Regions from separate parts of the Streptomyces sp. NBC_00887 genome, predicted to be linked through region 4. Evidence: riboswitches for the same ligand, from Rfam matches in the RefSeq annotation. Region 4 holds a riboswitch; each other region holds the start of a gene.
The links. Region 4 has a riboswitch for cyclic di-AMP ahead of OG844_RS25785 (M23 family metallopeptidase). Riboswitches for the same ligand answer to the same signal wherever they lie in the genome.
Positions count from the first base shown of each region.

Region 1: linked by a shared signal. The riboswitch ahead of OG844_RS17930 (transglycosylase SLT domain-containing protein) and the one ahead of OG844_RS25785 (M23 family metallopeptidase) in region 4 are both predicted to bind cyclic di-AMP.
Region 2: linked by a shared signal. The riboswitch ahead of OG844_RS30590 (transglycosylase family protein) and the one ahead of OG844_RS25785 (M23 family metallopeptidase) in region 4 are both predicted to bind cyclic di-AMP.
Region 3: linked by a shared signal. The riboswitch ahead of OG844_RS14285 (peptidoglycan DD-metalloendopeptidase family protein) and the one ahead of OG844_RS25785 (M23 family metallopeptidase) in region 4 are both predicted to bind cyclic di-AMP.

Region 1 is NZ_CP108788.1:3,943,678-3,947,636, reverse strand. Features, by position in the region: gene OG844_RS17950 (thioesterase II family protein) at 1-379, opposite strand, end outside; gene OG844_RS17945 (hypothetical protein) at 489-881, opposite strand; gene OG844_RS17940 (flavodoxin family protein) at 874-1,326, shown strand; gene OG844_RS17935 (hypothetical protein) at 1,409-1,645, opposite strand; cyclic di-AMP (ydaO/yuaA leader) riboswitch at 2,002-2,186, shown strand; gene OG844_RS17930 (transglycosylase SLT domain-containing protein) at 2,191-3,048, shown strand; gene OG844_RS17925 (response regulator) at 3,146-3,781, opposite strand; gene OG844_RS17920 (sensor histidine kinase) at 3,781-3,959, opposite strand, start outside.
Region 2 is NZ_CP108788.1:6,682,546-6,686,504, forward strand. Features, by position in the region: gene OG844_RS30585 (transglycosylase family protein) at 1-614, shown strand, start outside; cyclic di-AMP (ydaO/yuaA leader) riboswitch at 904-1,074, shown strand; gene OG844_RS30590 (transglycosylase family protein) at 1,075-1,764, shown strand; gene eno (phosphopyruvate hydratase) at 2,105-3,391, shown strand; gene OG844_RS30600 (septum formation initiator family protein) at 3,501-3,959, shown strand, end outside.
Region 3 is NZ_CP108788.1:3,130,125-3,134,083, reverse strand. Features, by position in the region: gene OG844_RS14290 (tyrosine-protein phosphatase) at 1-462, opposite strand, end outside; cyclic di-AMP (ydaO/yuaA leader) riboswitch at 884-1,042, shown strand; gene OG844_RS14285 (peptidoglycan DD-metalloendopeptidase family protein) at 1,047-2,018, shown strand; gene OG844_RS14280 (SGNH/GDSL hydrolase family protein) at 2,185-3,012, shown strand; gene OG844_RS14275 (STM4011 family radical SAM protein) at 3,075-3,959, opposite strand, start outside.
Region 4 is NZ_CP108788.1:5,646,191-5,650,149, forward strand. Features, by position in the region: gene OG844_RS25780 (aldo/keto reductase) at 1-123, opposite strand, end outside; gene OG844_RS25785 (M23 family metallopeptidase) at 338-1,375, opposite strand; cyclic di-AMP (ydaO/yuaA leader) riboswitch at 1,387-1,539, opposite strand; gene OG844_RS25790 (PP2C family protein-serine/threonine phosphatase) at 1,774-2,931, opposite strand; gene OG844_RS25795 (MerR family transcriptional regulator) at 3,062-3,808, opposite strand; tRNA gene OG844_RS25800 (tRNA-Met) at 3,923-3,959, opposite strand, start outside.

The DNA of each region.
Region 1 (3,959 bases), 1.7 Mb from region 4:
CCCGGCGGGAGGAGGCGAAGAGCCGTACCGGTCCGTGCGATGTCTGCTGCTCGAACCGGCGGGCCACCTCGAAGGCGACGACTGCACCCAGGCTGTGGCCGAAGAAGGCGAAGGGGGGGTCGAGCCGGTGGCGCAGGACGGCGAAGGCGGCGTCGGCCAGCCCCTTCACGCTGTCGAGGAGCGGCTCCCCGTGCCGGTCCTGACGCCCTGGGTACTGGATGGCCAGTGTGTCGATCCCGGGTGCGAGGGCGTGGGCCAGGAGGCGGAAGTACCCCGCCGACCCTCCCGCGTGCGGAAAGCAGACGAGCTGGGCCGTGCTCTGCGCGGTGGGCGCGAAGCGCCGTATCCAGGAGTCGTCATGTGTGTGCTGCTGAGACATGAGGTCACCAAGTCGGGGGGCGGGGCGTGCTGGTGGTGGCAGAACAGGATAAGGGTTCATGGCCGGCGCCGGGGGAGGCTCCGGCCATGAACCGTCGGGGGCAGGCCCATCAGCCGCTGCTGCGCGCCCCGACCTCGTCGATCGCCGGACTCGGCGCCTCGACGGCGGGCCGGGGTCCGGGAGTCCCCGGCTTCCCGGGAGTGAAGGCGAGAAGGCCCCCGATGATCGAGGCCGCACCGCCGACCCACATCGCGGTGCGCAGACCGTCGGCGACGTCCACGATGGCCGGGGCGTCCCCGGGCAGGCCGGCGGTCGCCAGCGCGACGAGCAGCGCGAGGCCTGCGGCGCCGCCGATCTGCTGGGACGTGCAGGCCAACGCCGAGGCGGTACCCGCCTCCTGCGGGGCGACTCCGGACGCCGCGCAGACGAGCCGTGCACACCGCCGGCGCGTGCCTCGCTTGCAGTCGGCGGTTCCGGGCGGCAGGGTCCTGGGTGTGGCCACTCTGCTGATCGTGCATCACACGCCCTCGCCGAACTGTCAGGCGCTGTTCGAAGCCGTCGTCTCCGGTGCGACCACGGAGGAGATCGAAGGGGTCAGGGTCGAACGGCGCGCGGCGCTCTCCGCCACCGCTTCCGACGTACTCGCCGCCGACGGCTACCTCCTCGGGACCCCGGCGAACCTCGGCTACATGTCCGGCGCCCTCAAGCACTTCTTCGACCAGGTCTACTACCCGTGCCTGGACGCGACGCGCGGCCGGCCCTTCGGCTACTACGTGCACGGCGGCAGCGACGTCACCGGCGCCCTGCGGGCCATGGAGTCGATCACGACCGGCCTGGGATGGCGCCGTACGGCCGACGCCGTGAAAGTCACGGGCGAGCCGGGCAAGGCCGACATCGAGGCGTGCTGGGAACTGGGTGCGACCGTCGCCGCCGGGCTGATGGGCTGAGGCGGCGCGCCTCCCGGGCGCTGTTCGGCCCGGCGGCGAGCTCCGGGTCACGTTCTGCCGGGCAGGACGTACCGTCCGCTGCTCAGCGTGGCCGCCAGGTGAGCTTGTCGCCGCCCACCCATCGCACCGTGGCGGGGTCGTCGAGGTCATGGACGGTGATTCCGGCCGCGTTGGCGATGACGAGCACGTCGGTCATCGCCGTCGCCCTGCCGACGATCTCTCCGTCGATCTCCACGAGGCGGAAGGGCGGATCTCCCGGCTGTACGGCCAGGACGGTGATCGGCGGGTTCCAGGTGCTGGGGCTCGCGCTGTCGGTCATGCGTGGATCGGTTCCACACGGACGGCCGCGGTATGCGCAGATGTGACGTCAATGAGCTGTTTGCCTGATTTAGTCGATTCTTGGGATTGATCCCGTCATTCATAAGGCCCCATATCGTGCGGCCTGTGATCTTTCGGCACAGAGCAAATCGCCCTTATCGGACTCAGTGACCAGCGTCACCTGTCACGCCGACGACGTCGACAGCCGTCGGCCGGTCCCCTTGTGCGCCAAGAAAGTTGGCTTCGCCGTGTGGGGTCGATTACACGAATTTCCATCGATCGATCTTGCGAATGAATTGTGATCACCAATTCGGGGCTTGTTCCTTTCGCTATTTCTCGCCTACGGTCACCCTCACTCCGGATGGAACGCCGAATCCTGCCGCCGTCCGGTAACCCGACCACTCACGTACGGCAGGAGCGGGGGACCCAGGTAAGCGCCGATCCGGTATCCGGATCGGCTCGGGGTGAAGTCGCATTCGCATGCGGCCGGGCATCTCCAGCCCGAACCCGACAGCTCACTTCGCAGGCGACGGAGAGGAATTCACCATGCCCGCAAAGGGTAAGCACCGTCGTTCCAGGACCAGTTCACTGACCCGCGGCATCATCGCCGTGAGCACGGGCGGAGCCGCTCTGGCCCTCCCCGTGATCGGTGCGACCGGCGCCTTCGCAGCACCGGCCCAGCCGGTCGCCATCGAAAAGGCGTCGACGTCGACTGCTGTGTCCGCAAAGGGAATTGCGGCCAAGAAGTCCGCACCCGTCACCTATTCCGTGATCTTGGGTGACTCCCTCGCCAAGATCGCACGCGGACATTCCGTGAGCGGTGGCTGGCAGGAGCTGTACAAGGACAATCGCGCGGCTGTCGGCGACAACCCCGATCTGATTCGCCCCGGTCTGAAGCTGACCATCGGCGCCAAGGCCGAGAACAAGGCTGCGAAGTCGGGTAAGGCCGAACCCAAGGCCTCCGGCGCCTCGGACCGCGCCGAGAAGAGCGCCGACCGCGCCGACCGTTCGGAGCGCACGAGCACGAAGCTCGCCGCGCAGGGCGCGCCCGCCGCCGCTCCCGCGGCCCAGCCGGCCACGTACACGAACGACCTCGACGGCTGGATCAAGGAGTCGCTGGCGGTCATGGCCGAGCACGGCATCCCCGGCAGCTACGACGGCATCCACCGCAACATCATGCGTGAGTCCTCGGGCAACCCGCTCGCCATCAACAACTGGGACTCGAACGCCGCCGCGGGCATCCCGTCCAAGGGCCTGCTGCAGGTCATCGACCCGACCTTCGAGGCCTACCACGTGCCCGGTACGTCGACCGACAGCTATGACCCGGTCGCCAACATCACCGCAGCGTGCAACTACGCCGCAGACCGGTACGGCTCGATCGACAACGTCTTCGGGGCCTACTGACACACGGCTGTGTGACAGCTGAGCACGATCGACGGGTGGTGCGGGTTCGGACGAATCCGCACCACCCGTCCGTGTGTCCCGGCCTCCTGCGCCGGTCCTACGACTTCAGGTAGTGCAGCACCGCGAGGACCCGGCGGCTGTACTCCGTGGTGCTCGGCAGCTCCAGCTTGTCGAAGACGGAGCCGAGGTGCTTCTCGACCGAACTCAGCGACAGGTGCAGCCGCTGCGCGATGGCGGCGTTGGTGCGGCCCTGCGCCAGTTCCTGCAGGACCGTGCGTTCCCGGGGCGTCAGCCCGGCCAGCGGATCGCTGTGGGTACTGCGGAGCACCAGCTGCCGTACGACCTCCGGGTCGAGCACCACACCTCCCGCCCGGATCCGCTCCAGTGCGTCGAGGAACTCGTCGACCTGCGCGACCCGGTCCTTCAGCAGGTACCCCACCCGCTCGGCGCCCCCTGACAGCAACCGGGCCGCATAGGTGCGCTCGACATGCTGGGACAGCACCAGTACGCCGACCGCCGGCCACCGCTCGCGGATCTCCAGGGCGGCCCGCAGCCCCTCGTCGGTGTGGGTGGGAGGCATCCGGATGTCGACGACGACGAGGTCCGGTGTCCGCGCCCCGGCCTCCTGGATGAGGGACGTTCCGTCGCCCACCGCGGCGAGGACGTCGTGCCCCTCCTCCGCCAGCAGCCGGACGAGGCCCTCCCGGAGCAGCGTCGAGTCCTCGGCGAGCATTACGCGCACAGCAGCTCCGCGGTGATGGTGGTCGGTCCCTTCGGAGGGCTTTCGATGTGCAGCAGGCCGTCGAGCGCGTCGACCCGGCTCCGTAGCCCGGTCAGCCCGCTGCCCGCGGGATCCGCACCGCCGGTGCCGTTGTCCCGGACCCGCACCGACACCCGGTTGCCGTCGCCCC
Region 2 (3,959 bases), 1.0 Mb from region 4:
GGGCCAGCTGCGCGGTGATCTCCGGGCTCGCGCTCGACAACACGCTCCCGGGTGTCGACCCGGGCAGTGAGCCGACCACCGAGCCGTCGGACACAGCGACCCCGTCCGACGACGCGTCGGCCACCCCCTCGTCCGATGCGTCGGGCAACGCGAGCGGGAACAGGAACACGGACAACCGCGGTGGCGAAACCGGCAAAGCCGACAAGTCGACCGGATCCGACAAGCCTGACTCCTTCCCCTCGCCCGAGACGTCCGAGACCTCTGACGGCTCGACGGGAGCGCCGGGCGGCAAGCACCGCGGCACCCCGGCCCCGGAGGCGAGCGCCGGAACGGGCTCGACGGACGGGCGCGAGTCCGGCCGGCACGCGTCGCGCGGTGACGCCGACGCGCGCGACGGCGGCGACGGCACCTACACCGTCCGCACGGGCGACAACCTCTGGGCGATCGCGGACGCGCAGGAACTGCCCGGCGGCTGGACGGCGCTCTACGAGGCCAACAAGGACGAGCTGGGCTCCGACCCGGACCTGATCCTTCCCGGACAGAACCTCGACCTGGGCGCACAGGCGGACGAGAAGACCGCCGGGGCCGGTGCGGAAGCCGCTGCCGGCAACTGATCCAATTCGGGAAAACACCCCAAATCCGGGGGCAGTTCAGAGGCCTATGTCCACTTATGTCTAAGTGAGACATGGGTCTCTTTGCGTCAACTCACGCTTCTTGCCCGCCCGGTTCGCCGGCGATGCCTCCGACCTGCGAAAACGATCCTTCACCTGGTGCGGGTAAGGGCTGATTGTCCGTGATGTCCATCTTTGAATGTGGGGGTTGCCTATGTCTACGGTCGGAACCGCTCGCACCGCGGGCACCTTCGACCGTCACGCCGAATCCTGCCGTCGGTCGAAGGGATCGACGCGTAAAGCGCCGTAGGCAGGAGCGGGGGACCCAGGTAAGTGCCGGACCCGGCCGTCGGAAGACGGGCGAGGGCCGGCTCGGGGTGAAGTCGCTTGCCAGTGCGAGCGACCGGGCAACTCACAGGCCCGAACCCGACAGCTCACCTCGTAGGCGTCGGTGAGGAGAACCATGCTGCTTTCGAGCAAGGGCAAGCACCGTCGCCCGTCCAAGGCCGTCCGTATCGCCACCCTGGCCGGCGTCACCGGTGCCGCGGTCGCCGTCCCGCTGATGGGCGCGACCGGTGCCTCCGCCGCCTCCGTCGCCACGTGGGACGCCGTCGCGCAGTGCGAGTCCGGTGGCAACTGGTCCATCAACACGGGCAACGGCTACTACGGCGGTCTGCAGTTCTCGCAGTCCAGCTGGGCAGCCGCCGGCGGTACGCAGTTCGCCGCCCGCGCCGACCTGGCCAGCAAGGCCCAGCAGATCACCGCAGCCGAGAAGCTCCTCGACCTGCAGGGCCCGGGCGCCTGGGCCTGCGCCGGCGCCGGCGGCCTGACCGACGACGGTGTGGACCCGGGTGTCGACGCCTCCGCGACGGGCGCCGACAAGGCCGCCCAGCCGGAGCGCAAGGCCGAGCAGCCCACCACGCGCAGCGAGAAGCGCACCGCCCCCGAGGCGTCGAAGACCGTCACGACCCCGACCGGCGACAAGGTCAAGAAGGGTGACGGCGAGTACAAGGTGAAGGCAGGCGACACCCTGAGCACGATCGCCGACGCGAAGAAGGTCAAGGGCGGCTGGCAGAAGCTGTTCAAGCTCAACGACGACATCGTCGAGGACGCCGACCTGATCTTCCCGGGTCAGCAGCTCCACCTGAAGTAGTCCCGGGTCTCTCCTCCCCGAAGGCTTCAGGGCCGCGGGAGGGTGTCCGGCGGCACCCGACGCGTTCCCTCCCGGCCCGGCGCACTCACCCCCGTGTGCGCCGGGCCGGGGTCGTTTCCGCGGTGTGCCGCAGGGGCGCACCGCGGACGGGATCGTTCAACTCTTGTGGTTACTGGTCAGTAGATTTCTGGACCTTTGCCCGGAATGCAGGCCCTTGGGTCCTTTTTCGTCCCAGGGGACGGGCGGTCGGCCGATGCAGGGGGCCGAGCCGGTTAGGCTCGGGGCGCAAGGCCACAGTGACCCTGCACAACCAGCGTCATATCCCAGAAGGAGATGCCTCGTGCCGTCCATCGACGTCGTCGTAGCCAGGGAAATCCTCGACTCCCGGGGCAACCCCACGGTCGAGGTCGAGGTTGGCCTCGACGACGGCAGCACGGGACGTGCTGCCGTTCCGTCCGGCGCCTCCACCGGTGCGTTCGAGGCCATTGAGCTTCGCGACGGTGACCCCAACCGCTACCACGGCAAGGGTGTCGAGAAGGCCGTCCTCGCCGTCATCGAGCAGATCGGCCCGGAGCTCGTCGGTTACGACGCCACCGAGCAGCGCCTCATCGACCAGGCGATGTTCGACCTCGACGCCACCGAGAACAAGGGCTCCCTCGGCGCCAACGCCATCCTCGGCGTCTCGCTGGCCGTGGCCCACGCCGCGTCCGAGGCGTCCGACCTGCCGCTGTTCCGCTACCTCGGCGGCCCGAACGCGCACCTGCTGCCCGTTCCGATGATGAACATCCTGAACGGCGGCTCGCACGCCGACTCCAACGTGGACATCCAGGAGTTCATGATCGCGCCGATCGGCGCCGAGTCCTTCTCCGAGGCCCTTCGCTGGGGCGCGGAGATCTACCACACGCTGAAGAAGGTCCTGAAGACCAAGGGCCTGTCCACCGGTCTCGGTGACGAGGGCGGCTTCGCCCCGAACCTCGAGTCCAACCGCGCCGCCCTGGACCTGATCCTCGAAGCCGTCAAGGAAGCCGGCTACGTTCCGGGCCGCGACATCGCGCTCGCTCTCGACGTCGCCGCGTCCGAGTTCTACAAGGACGGCGTCTACGAGTTCGAGGGCAAGTCCCGCTCGGCCGCCGAGATGACCGAGTACTACGAGGAGCTCGTCTCCGCGTACCCGCTGGTCTCCATCGAGGACCCGCTGTACGAGGACGACTGGGCCGGCTGGAAGGTCATCACCGACAAGCTCGGCGGCAAGGTGCAGATCGTCGGTGACGACCTGTTCGTCACCAACCCCGAGCGCCTGGCCCGTGGCATCGAGGAGGGCTCGGCCAACGCCCTGCTCGTCAAGGTCAACCAGATCGGTTCGCTGACCGAGACCCTGGACGCCGTCGAGCTGGCCCAGCGCAACGGCTTCAAGTGCATGATGTCCCACCGCTCCGGTGAGACCGAGGACGTCACGATCGCCGACCTCGCCGTCGCCGTGAACTGCGGCCAGATCAAGACCGGCGCCCCGGCCCGCTCGGACCGTGTCGCCAAGTACAACCAGCTGCTGCGCATCGAGGAGATCCTCGACGACGCCGCGGTGTACGCGGGCCGTTCCGCGTTCCCGCGGTTCCGCTTCGAGGGCTGAGACCCCGACAGCAGGAGCTGAACCTCCCTTCGGGGCACCAGCCTCCGTCCGTCCCCGCACTCGGTCCCGTACCGTGTGCGGGGACGGACCTGCGTAATGGGGAGGCGAGATGGCCGGGAAGGACCGCGACCGGTTCTCCACCGCGACCAGGCTGCGGCTGCTCGGGGAGCAGACCGCGGCCCGCGTGTACCGGTCGCAGAACCGCCGCCAGGCCCGCCGCTCCCGGCTCACGGGCAGGGCCGCGTTCCTGGTCCTGATCGTCTGCTCCCTGGTCGTCGCCCTCGCCTACCCGATGAGGCAGTACATCTCCCAGCGCGACGAGATCGCCGATCAGGAGAGGCTCACGCAGGAGGCGCACCGCCGGACCGAGGAGCTGCGCGACGAGAAGGCGCGGCTCAAGGACGACGCGTACATCCGGCGACTTGCGCGCCAGCACCTCCACTACGTCATGCCCGGGGAGACCGGCTATACGGTGATCGACCCGGACGCGGTCGAGGTGCGCCGCGGCGAACCGGGTGCGACGGGCAGGCCCTGGCACTCGAACCTCTGGGACGGCGTCGACAGTGCC
Region 3 (3,959 bases), 2.5 Mb from region 4:
CACGCTGTCCTCGGCCAGCGCGTGCAGCACCCTGCTGTGCTCCGCGGTGCGGTCCGTGATGATCGACCGGTACGACGCGATCATGCGGGCCGTCCCCTTGCCGTCGGCGAGGATCGAGCGCAGCTGCTGGATGTCGCCGTCGCGCACCAGTCGCCAGAACTCGGCGCCGTCGGCCGGGTCGGAGAGCGGAATGCTGACATTCCGGACGCCTGGCAGTTCCACATCGAGGCCGTCGAGCTTGTGGTCGGCGGCGTTGCGGAAGTCGAAGACGGTGTGCAGGCCGAGTCCGGCCAGGAATGCCGTGTCCGTCTCGGTGGCGTGCGCCAGGTGGCCGCTGCGGTAGAGGCGCCGGTAGCGCACCCTGCCGCCGTCCGTGGTCGGCAGGCCGCCCACGTCGCGGAAGTTGCGGACCCCGGTCAGCTCGGCGTCTGTCGACGGAACCTCTGGCAGCTGCTGCGTCACAAGGACTCCTGGAGTGTCTGGCGTCGGCGCCGCTCGCCGACGGGGGCACGCCCGCGACGATACGACATGGATTCATCGGGCAATCGTTTCGCCCTTCGGCGCCTTTCCTGCCGGGGTGACCGGCGGCCCGCGAGCATGACATGTCCGTATTGGTGTATTTAGCAGAACATGCCCCGCTTGCATGGGAGATGGGGCTCGGCAGGTGAGCGGGATCATATCCGTGACGGTGTGTGGCGAAACTGCCGAGAGGTAATCCTTACGCCGCGCGGAAAGCCAAGATCCGTAATCCACGGAGTGTGACCGGAATTCCGTAACGGAATTGAACCGCTCATTCCGGTACGCAACCGGTGGCTTGTTCCCGGCGTCCTGACTCGCTTACGGTCACCGTCAATCCGGACGGAACGCCTCATCCTGCCGCCGCCCGGAATCCGCACCGACTCACGTGTGGCAGGAGCGGGGGAACCAGGTAAGCCGCCGACCGGAGTGATCCGGAACGGCTTGGGGTCAAGACGCGCTCAGCGCGGCCGGGCATCTCCAGTCCGAACCCGACAGCTCACCTCGCAGGCGCCGGAGAGGAATTCCCCATGCCCGCAAAGGGTAAGCACCGTCGTACGAAGGCCAGCCCGATCTCCCGCGGCGTCCTCGCCGCAGGGACCGGCGGCGCCGTCCTCGCCCTTCCGCTGATCGGCGCCACCGGCGCGTTCGCCGCCGAGCAGTCCGCGCCCGCAGCCAAGCCCGCGGCCGCCAGTGCGGCGCACCACGCGCCGGCCGCCTCCGTGGCGAAGAAGCAGGGCGCCCCCAGGACCTACTCCGTGGTCGCCGGTGACTATCTGGCGAAGATCGCGGCCGACAAGAAGGTCAAGGGCGGCTGGGAGAAGCTGTACAAGGACAACCGTGAGGTCGTCGGCGACAACCCGAGCCTGATCTTCCCGGGCATGAAGCTGACCCTCGGCGTCAAGGCATCCGGTTCCACCACGGAGTCCGCGCCCTCCAAGGCCGCCCCGTCGAAGGCCGCCCCGTCGAAGGCCGCCCCGTCGAAGGCTGCCCCCTCGAAGGCGGAGTCGGCCCCGAAGGCCGCCGCGCCGGCCGAGAAGGCGTCGACGGCCACCAACGCCGCCGACACCACCGGTGCTTCGGAGAGCGACAGCTCCGGCTACACCACCCCGGTGGCCGACGGTGGCGTCTCCACCCAGTACCGCGTCGCCGGTGCCAGCTGGTCCAGCGGTTACCACACCGGCGCCGACTTCCAGGCCGCCTCCGGCACCAGCGTCCGGTCCATCGGCCCGGGCACCGTGGTCTCCGCGGGCTGGAGCGGTGCGTACGGCAACGAGGTCGTCATCAAGCACGACGACGGCATGTACTCCCAGTACGCCCACCTGTCGTCGCTCGGCGTCTCGGCCGGCCAGACCGTCACCGGCGGCCAGCAGATCGGCCTCTCCGGTTCCACCGGCAACTCCACCGGCCCGCACCTCCACTTCGAGGTCCGCACCGGCCCGAGCTACGGCTCGGACGTCGACCCGATCGCCTACCTGCGCTCGCACGGCGTCTCCATCTGACGCAATCGGGCGGCTCGGTGAGCCCAAGAGGGGCGGTGCGCGGCGGCGCACCGCCCCTCTGCTTATTCCGGCTTTACCAAAACCTGACCGGGTGGTCTATCTCACCACCCGTCAACCCCTTATTACGGTCGCGTAGGTCACATTCGAAGGTGCAGGATATGCGCTTGTGGCAGACGATTCGAGAAACAAACAACGAGGCACCATCGGGTCGTACGCAGCGATTGGCGACAGCTTCACCGAGGGCGTCGGAGACCCCGGCCCCGACGGGACGCTCATCGGCTGGGCGGACCGTTTCGCGGTCATCCTGGCGGACCAGCTCCCACTCCCCGCTGCAGCGGCCGGCCCCGCGGACGGCCCGCACGGGAACTTCCGGTACGCCAATCTCGCCGTACGCGGACGCCTCCTCGACCAGATAGTCGAGGAGCAGGTCCCCCGCGCCAAGGAGCTCGCACCGGATCTGGTGAGCTTCTGCGCGGGCGGCAACGACATCATCCGGCCCGGCTCCGACCCGGACGACGTGGCCGAACGCTTCGAGCGCGCGGTCGCCGACCTGACCCGTTCGGTCGGCACCGTCATGATCACCACCGGCTTCGACACCCGAGGCGTTCCGGTGCTCCGGCACCTGCGGGGCAAGATCGCCACGTACACCGCCCATGTGCGGTCCATCGCCGACCGCTACGACTGCCCGGTCCTGGACCTGTGGTCGCTGCGGTCCGTGCAGGACAGGCGCGCCTGGGACAACGACCGGCTGCACCTCTCGGCGGAGGGACACACCCGGGTCGCGCTGCGCGCCGCCCAGGTCCTCGGCCTCGACGTGCCGGCCGACCCCGACCAGGTGTGGCCTCCGCAGGTACAGCGCGGGGCACTCGAGGTGCGCCGCGACGACATGGCCTGGGCCCGCGAGTACCTCGTCCCGTGGATCGGCCGGCGCCTGCGCGGCGAGTCCTCCGGCGACCACGTCGAGGCCAAACGCCCCGACCTGCTCCCGCTCTGAGCACCTCCGAGCGCACTGATCACACGCGTACCCGACGCGGGTGATCAGTGCGGTCAGTGCGCTCAGCGAGTGATGACGGGGAGGGAGCGCCGCGGCACCGCTCCACGCGGCGCGTCCGCGGTCGGCACCCGTACCGGGCCGGCGGGTATCCGCTCCAGCACGCCGCCGGCGAAGACGTCGTACAACGGCAGCGTCTCCAGGTGCACATAGCCGATGTGGCAGTCGCACACGTCGAGCGGACAGCCTCGCGGACCCGACGAGCGCCGGAAGCTGCCGTCGTAGAGGTTGCCGAGTTCGGCGGGGACGAAGTGACAGCGGCGCACCGTGCCGTCGCCGTCCACCGAGACGACCGACTCACCCGTCCGACAGGGCATCCCGGCCGAGCGGTGCGGATGCCGGCTGTACGGGAACAGAGGGTCCAGGGCCGTCCAACGGTCCGCCTCCTCGTCCGTATACGTGTGCCCCTCGGCGGCGTTGACCCAGAGGTACACCTCAGCGGGCAGCGCCTCGCGCAGCCTCCGCGCCTCGTCGAGATGGGCGTCCAGCCCCACGACTCCGACGCTGTGGCGGACCCCCAGAGCGGTCAGCTCCCGGCACCTGCCGAGGAACCGCTCGTACGGCGTCTGGCCGGGGTGGTACGTGCACCACAGGGCGACCTTGTCCCGCGCCGCGTCGGCCAGCCAGCCGGTGCGCCCGCTGAGATTGGTCTGGATGGCGACCCGGCCGATGTGCGGGAGCCGGGACAGCTCGACGAGAGCGTGCCGGTACCAGGACCGGACCAGCCCCTCGCCCCACGGTGTGAAGAGCACCGACAACCGCTCGCCGGTCTGCGCGGCGGCCCACGCCGTGAACCGCTCCAGAGCCGCACGGTCGGCCCGCAGCTGCTCCCCGCTGTCCCGCCGCTTGGCGAACGGGCAGTAGGGGCAGTCGTAGTCGCACGACGCCAG
Region 4 (3,959 bases):
GGCGTACGCGTCCAGGACGGCGAAGGACCCGTCCTCATCGGCCGTCCAGCCGAAGACGTTGCCGCCGAGTGCGAGCGGGAAGATCTGGAGGCTCGAGGAACCGAGTGTGCGGAGTGAAGTCATACCTGGAACAAACCAGTCCGCTCAGGCGACTATTCCGATGGATGCGGACCACGGGCAGACCGGCAGCCCTGACGTCGGGGGGAGCGCCAGGGCCGCCGGAGTTCAGGTGGGCCGTCCGACGGGGTTCGGATGGGCCGTCCGCCCGCGCGAACGCTCGGCGGAGAACCGGCGAGGGCTCGGCGGACACACCGCGGAGCCCTCGGACCGGGAGAACTCAGATCGAGAGACCCTTGCTGCGCAGCCAGCTCATCGGGTCGATGCCCGAGCCGTCCGCGGTGTGGACCTCCAGGTGGAGGTGAGGGCCCGTCACATTGCCGGTGGCGCCGACGCGGCCGATGGTCTCACCGGTGGTGACCCGCTGGCCGGCGGTGACGTCCATCGAGGACTGGTGGCTGTACGAGACCTCCGTACCGTCGTCCAGCTCGATGACGGTGTGGTACCCGTACGAACCCGACCAGCCCGCCGACTTCACCGTGCCGCTGTGCACGGCCTTGATCGGGGTGCCCGTCGGCGCCGCGAAGTCGAGACCGGTGTGGTAGCCGGAGGACCACATCGAACCGGCCTGGCCGAAGGTCGAGGTGATCGTGTACGAGGAGGTCGGGAGCGCGTAACTGGCGGCGAGCTTGGCGAGGCGCTCGGCCTCTGCCTTCTTCTTCGCCGCGAGCTCCGCGGCCTTCTTCTCGGCGGCGGCCTTCGCCTCGGCCTCGCTCTGCTGCTTCGCGGCTGCGGCTGCGGCCGCTTCGGCTGCTGCCTTCTCCTCGGCGGCCTTGGCCTCGGCCTCGGCTCCGGCCTGCTGCTGCTCGGCCTGCTGGAGGATGCGGGCGCGCAGCGCCTCACCGGCGTTGCTCGTGCCCTGCTCGGCCTCGGCGGCCGTGATGCCGGCCGTGGTGAGCGGGGAGGCCACGGCGACCGTGCCGTTGTCCGCCGAGTCGTCCGACATGAACGCGCTCACACCGGGCAGGGACTTGGCGTCGGGGAGATTGTCCGCGATGGAATCGGGAAGAGAAATGGAGACCGGCGGCTTGCTCTGCGCAGTGGCCATGCCACCCGCGCCGACGGCCGCGATGACGCCGACACCGAGGACGGTGGAGCTACGGGCGAGGCCGCGCTGCTTGGCTACACGGTGCCTGCCGCGTACGGGACGGATGGACTCCTCGGTGGGGTTCCATTCCTCCCACGTCCTGTCCTCGTCACCGACGGTGTCGGACCTGAAGGGTGACGGGGCCTCGGGGGCAGGCTGATTGGACGCCACGTGGGCGCACTCCTTTCCTTCCTTCTCGCCTACCGGGTTAGCTGACGGGTTCGGAGCAGGAAGGTCTCCTACGGGCCCCTCTGCCTCTCACGAGACACAGGTGTCCGATTCACCCCATGTAGGTGGTTCCCCGGTTTCCTTGCGGAATTCGGCGCTCGCGCACGGTGCCGCCTCTTGCGACGACTGGGACAACCGCGCTGCGTTATCGAACGTTAATAGACACCCGGGTCCGATTCCAAGCTGTTCCCGTTGATCATTCACAGCTTCGACATGGACTTTCAGGGGATTAACGGTCCGAAACGGGCGAGTTGAGTATTCCCCGTCGGAGCACCAGTTTCTGACGTTGCGTCACATGTTATGCGGAGCGGTGTCCTTCGACTACGCACCGTGGCAACGACTCATCCATCGCCCCGCCCCACGATCTTCACAGTCGTCCGCCGCTCCGGCTGCCCCCGCGCGGGCCGGCCGACCGCGAGCAGCGCCATGTCGTCCACGGCGCGGCCCCCCGTGTGCAGCCGCACGTCGTCGGTGAGCGCCGAGAGCAGTTCGTCGGGCCCGGGGAAGATCCGGCCGCGCAGCCGGGCCGCCGGGTCGTAGAAGACCCCGTCGGCGTCCCGCGCCTCGGAGAGACCGTCCGTGAACACCAGGAGCGTCGCCCCGGCAGGCAGCTCCCACTCGTCCGACCGGTCCGGCCACACCCCCAGGTCCATCCCGATCGGCAGCGCGGGCACGGTCGGCGCGAGCACCTCGAGCGCCCCGTCCGCGTGCAGCAGGATCGGTTCGGGGTGACCACGGTTGACGATCCGCAACCTGCCCGAACCCGCCGGGATCTCGGCGAGCACCGCGGTGACGAACCCCTCCATGGAGTCGAGCCCGCCGCGTTGGGTCCCTTCCCGCGCCAGCGCCCTCTCCAGCCGCTGCGCCACACCCTCCAGCGACAGCTCCTGCTCGGCGGCCTCCCGGAACGCCCCGATCACCACGGCCACCGCCTCCACGGCGGCCAGCCCCTTGCCCCGTACGTCCCCGACGACCAGCCGCACCCCGTGCGGGGTGTCCGCGACGGCGAACAGGTCACCGCCGACGAACTCGTCCGCCTGCGCCGCCTCGTACCGCGCCGCGACCAGCAGCCCGCCGATCCGCTCGTCCGGCGTCGGGAGCACCGCGCGCATCGCGGTCTCCGCGATGACCCGGGCCGAGGCCAGCTGCTCGTTGCTGCGCCGGACGACGCCGTTGATCACGAGGGCGAGCACGGAAACGGTGACCAGGGTGAACAGCTCGGTGACCGGGGCGACGTCCGAGATCGTGTCGTCGTACAACCGGATGGCCAGGACCGTCAGGATCGCGGCCGCGGCCGTACGGATCGTGCTCGCCAGCGAGAAGAACGGCGCGGCGATCAGCGGGGCCGCCGCGAACAGGGGGATCGCACTGACCTCGGGCGGCGTATTGAGGTCGAAGACCACCCCGGCCGCGATCATCAGTGCGGGCAGCAGACGTACGAACTGCCGGGTGCGGGCACCTCCAGCAGCTCCGCCGCGCCACCTCTCCCGCTTCCCCACCTGTGCACTCCTGCCCGGTCCGCCCACGGCTGCGGACGGTACCGCGCTCCACCCAGGCTGGCCGGAGCCGCGCCGTGAGGCGACTCGTCGTCGGCCAAAGGGAGGAGCGCCGAGCGCCGCGCCCCCATGGTCAGTCGGAGAGCTTGCGCTGCGCGTAGATCGTCAGTGCATCCCGTACGAAGACGGCGGTGCCGTCTCCGTACCGATCGTAGTTCTTCCCGAAGCGGGGATCGGCGACGTACATGTCCCCGAGCCCGATCACGTACGACCGGGTGGCGGGCGTGGTCACCGACAGCCACTCGCAGTGCCGCCGCGCGATGTCCTGCACCGGCTCGTCGGACGGGTCCATGCCCGCCGCCCTGGCCTGCCCGTAGTCACGGGCGATGGCCTCGTGCGCGGCCTGGAAACTGTCGCGCTCCGCCCGGCTGAGCGAACGCCACCACCGGTCGCCCTTCTCGTACGCGTCCCGCCCCCAGCGCTCGGTGACCTCCTGCTCGTACACCGTGTGATCGAAGCCGTCGAACACTTCTTCGGCCATGAGTTCTCTTCCCTCCTCGGTCTTGTGGAGAGTGGTCCGCACCGAGGCGATCTGCCGCCCGATGCGCTCCCGCTCCTGCTCCAGCAGTCGCAGATGGGCCCGGAGCGCCACCGACGTGTCCCGCTGCCCCTCGAGTACGTCCTTGATGGCGGGCAGCGAGAGACCCAGCTCCCGCAGCAGCAGAATGCGCTGCAGCCGGACGAGGGCGTCCTGGTCGTAGTAGCGGTAGCCGTTGGACCCGATCCGGCTCGGCGCGAGGAGACCGAGATCTCCGTAGTGCCGGAGCGTGCGGCTCGTGGTGCCGGCTCTTCTGGCGATTTCCTGGATGGACCACTCCATGCCGAGAACGCTAGATCTTTACGTTGCGTCAAGGTCAAGCACGGCAGCCGCGGCATACGGAGGCATACGACAGAGGCCCGGATCCTCGAAAGGATCCGGGCCTCTGTCTTTCAGTAGCGGGGACAGGATTTGAACCTGCGACCTCTGGGTT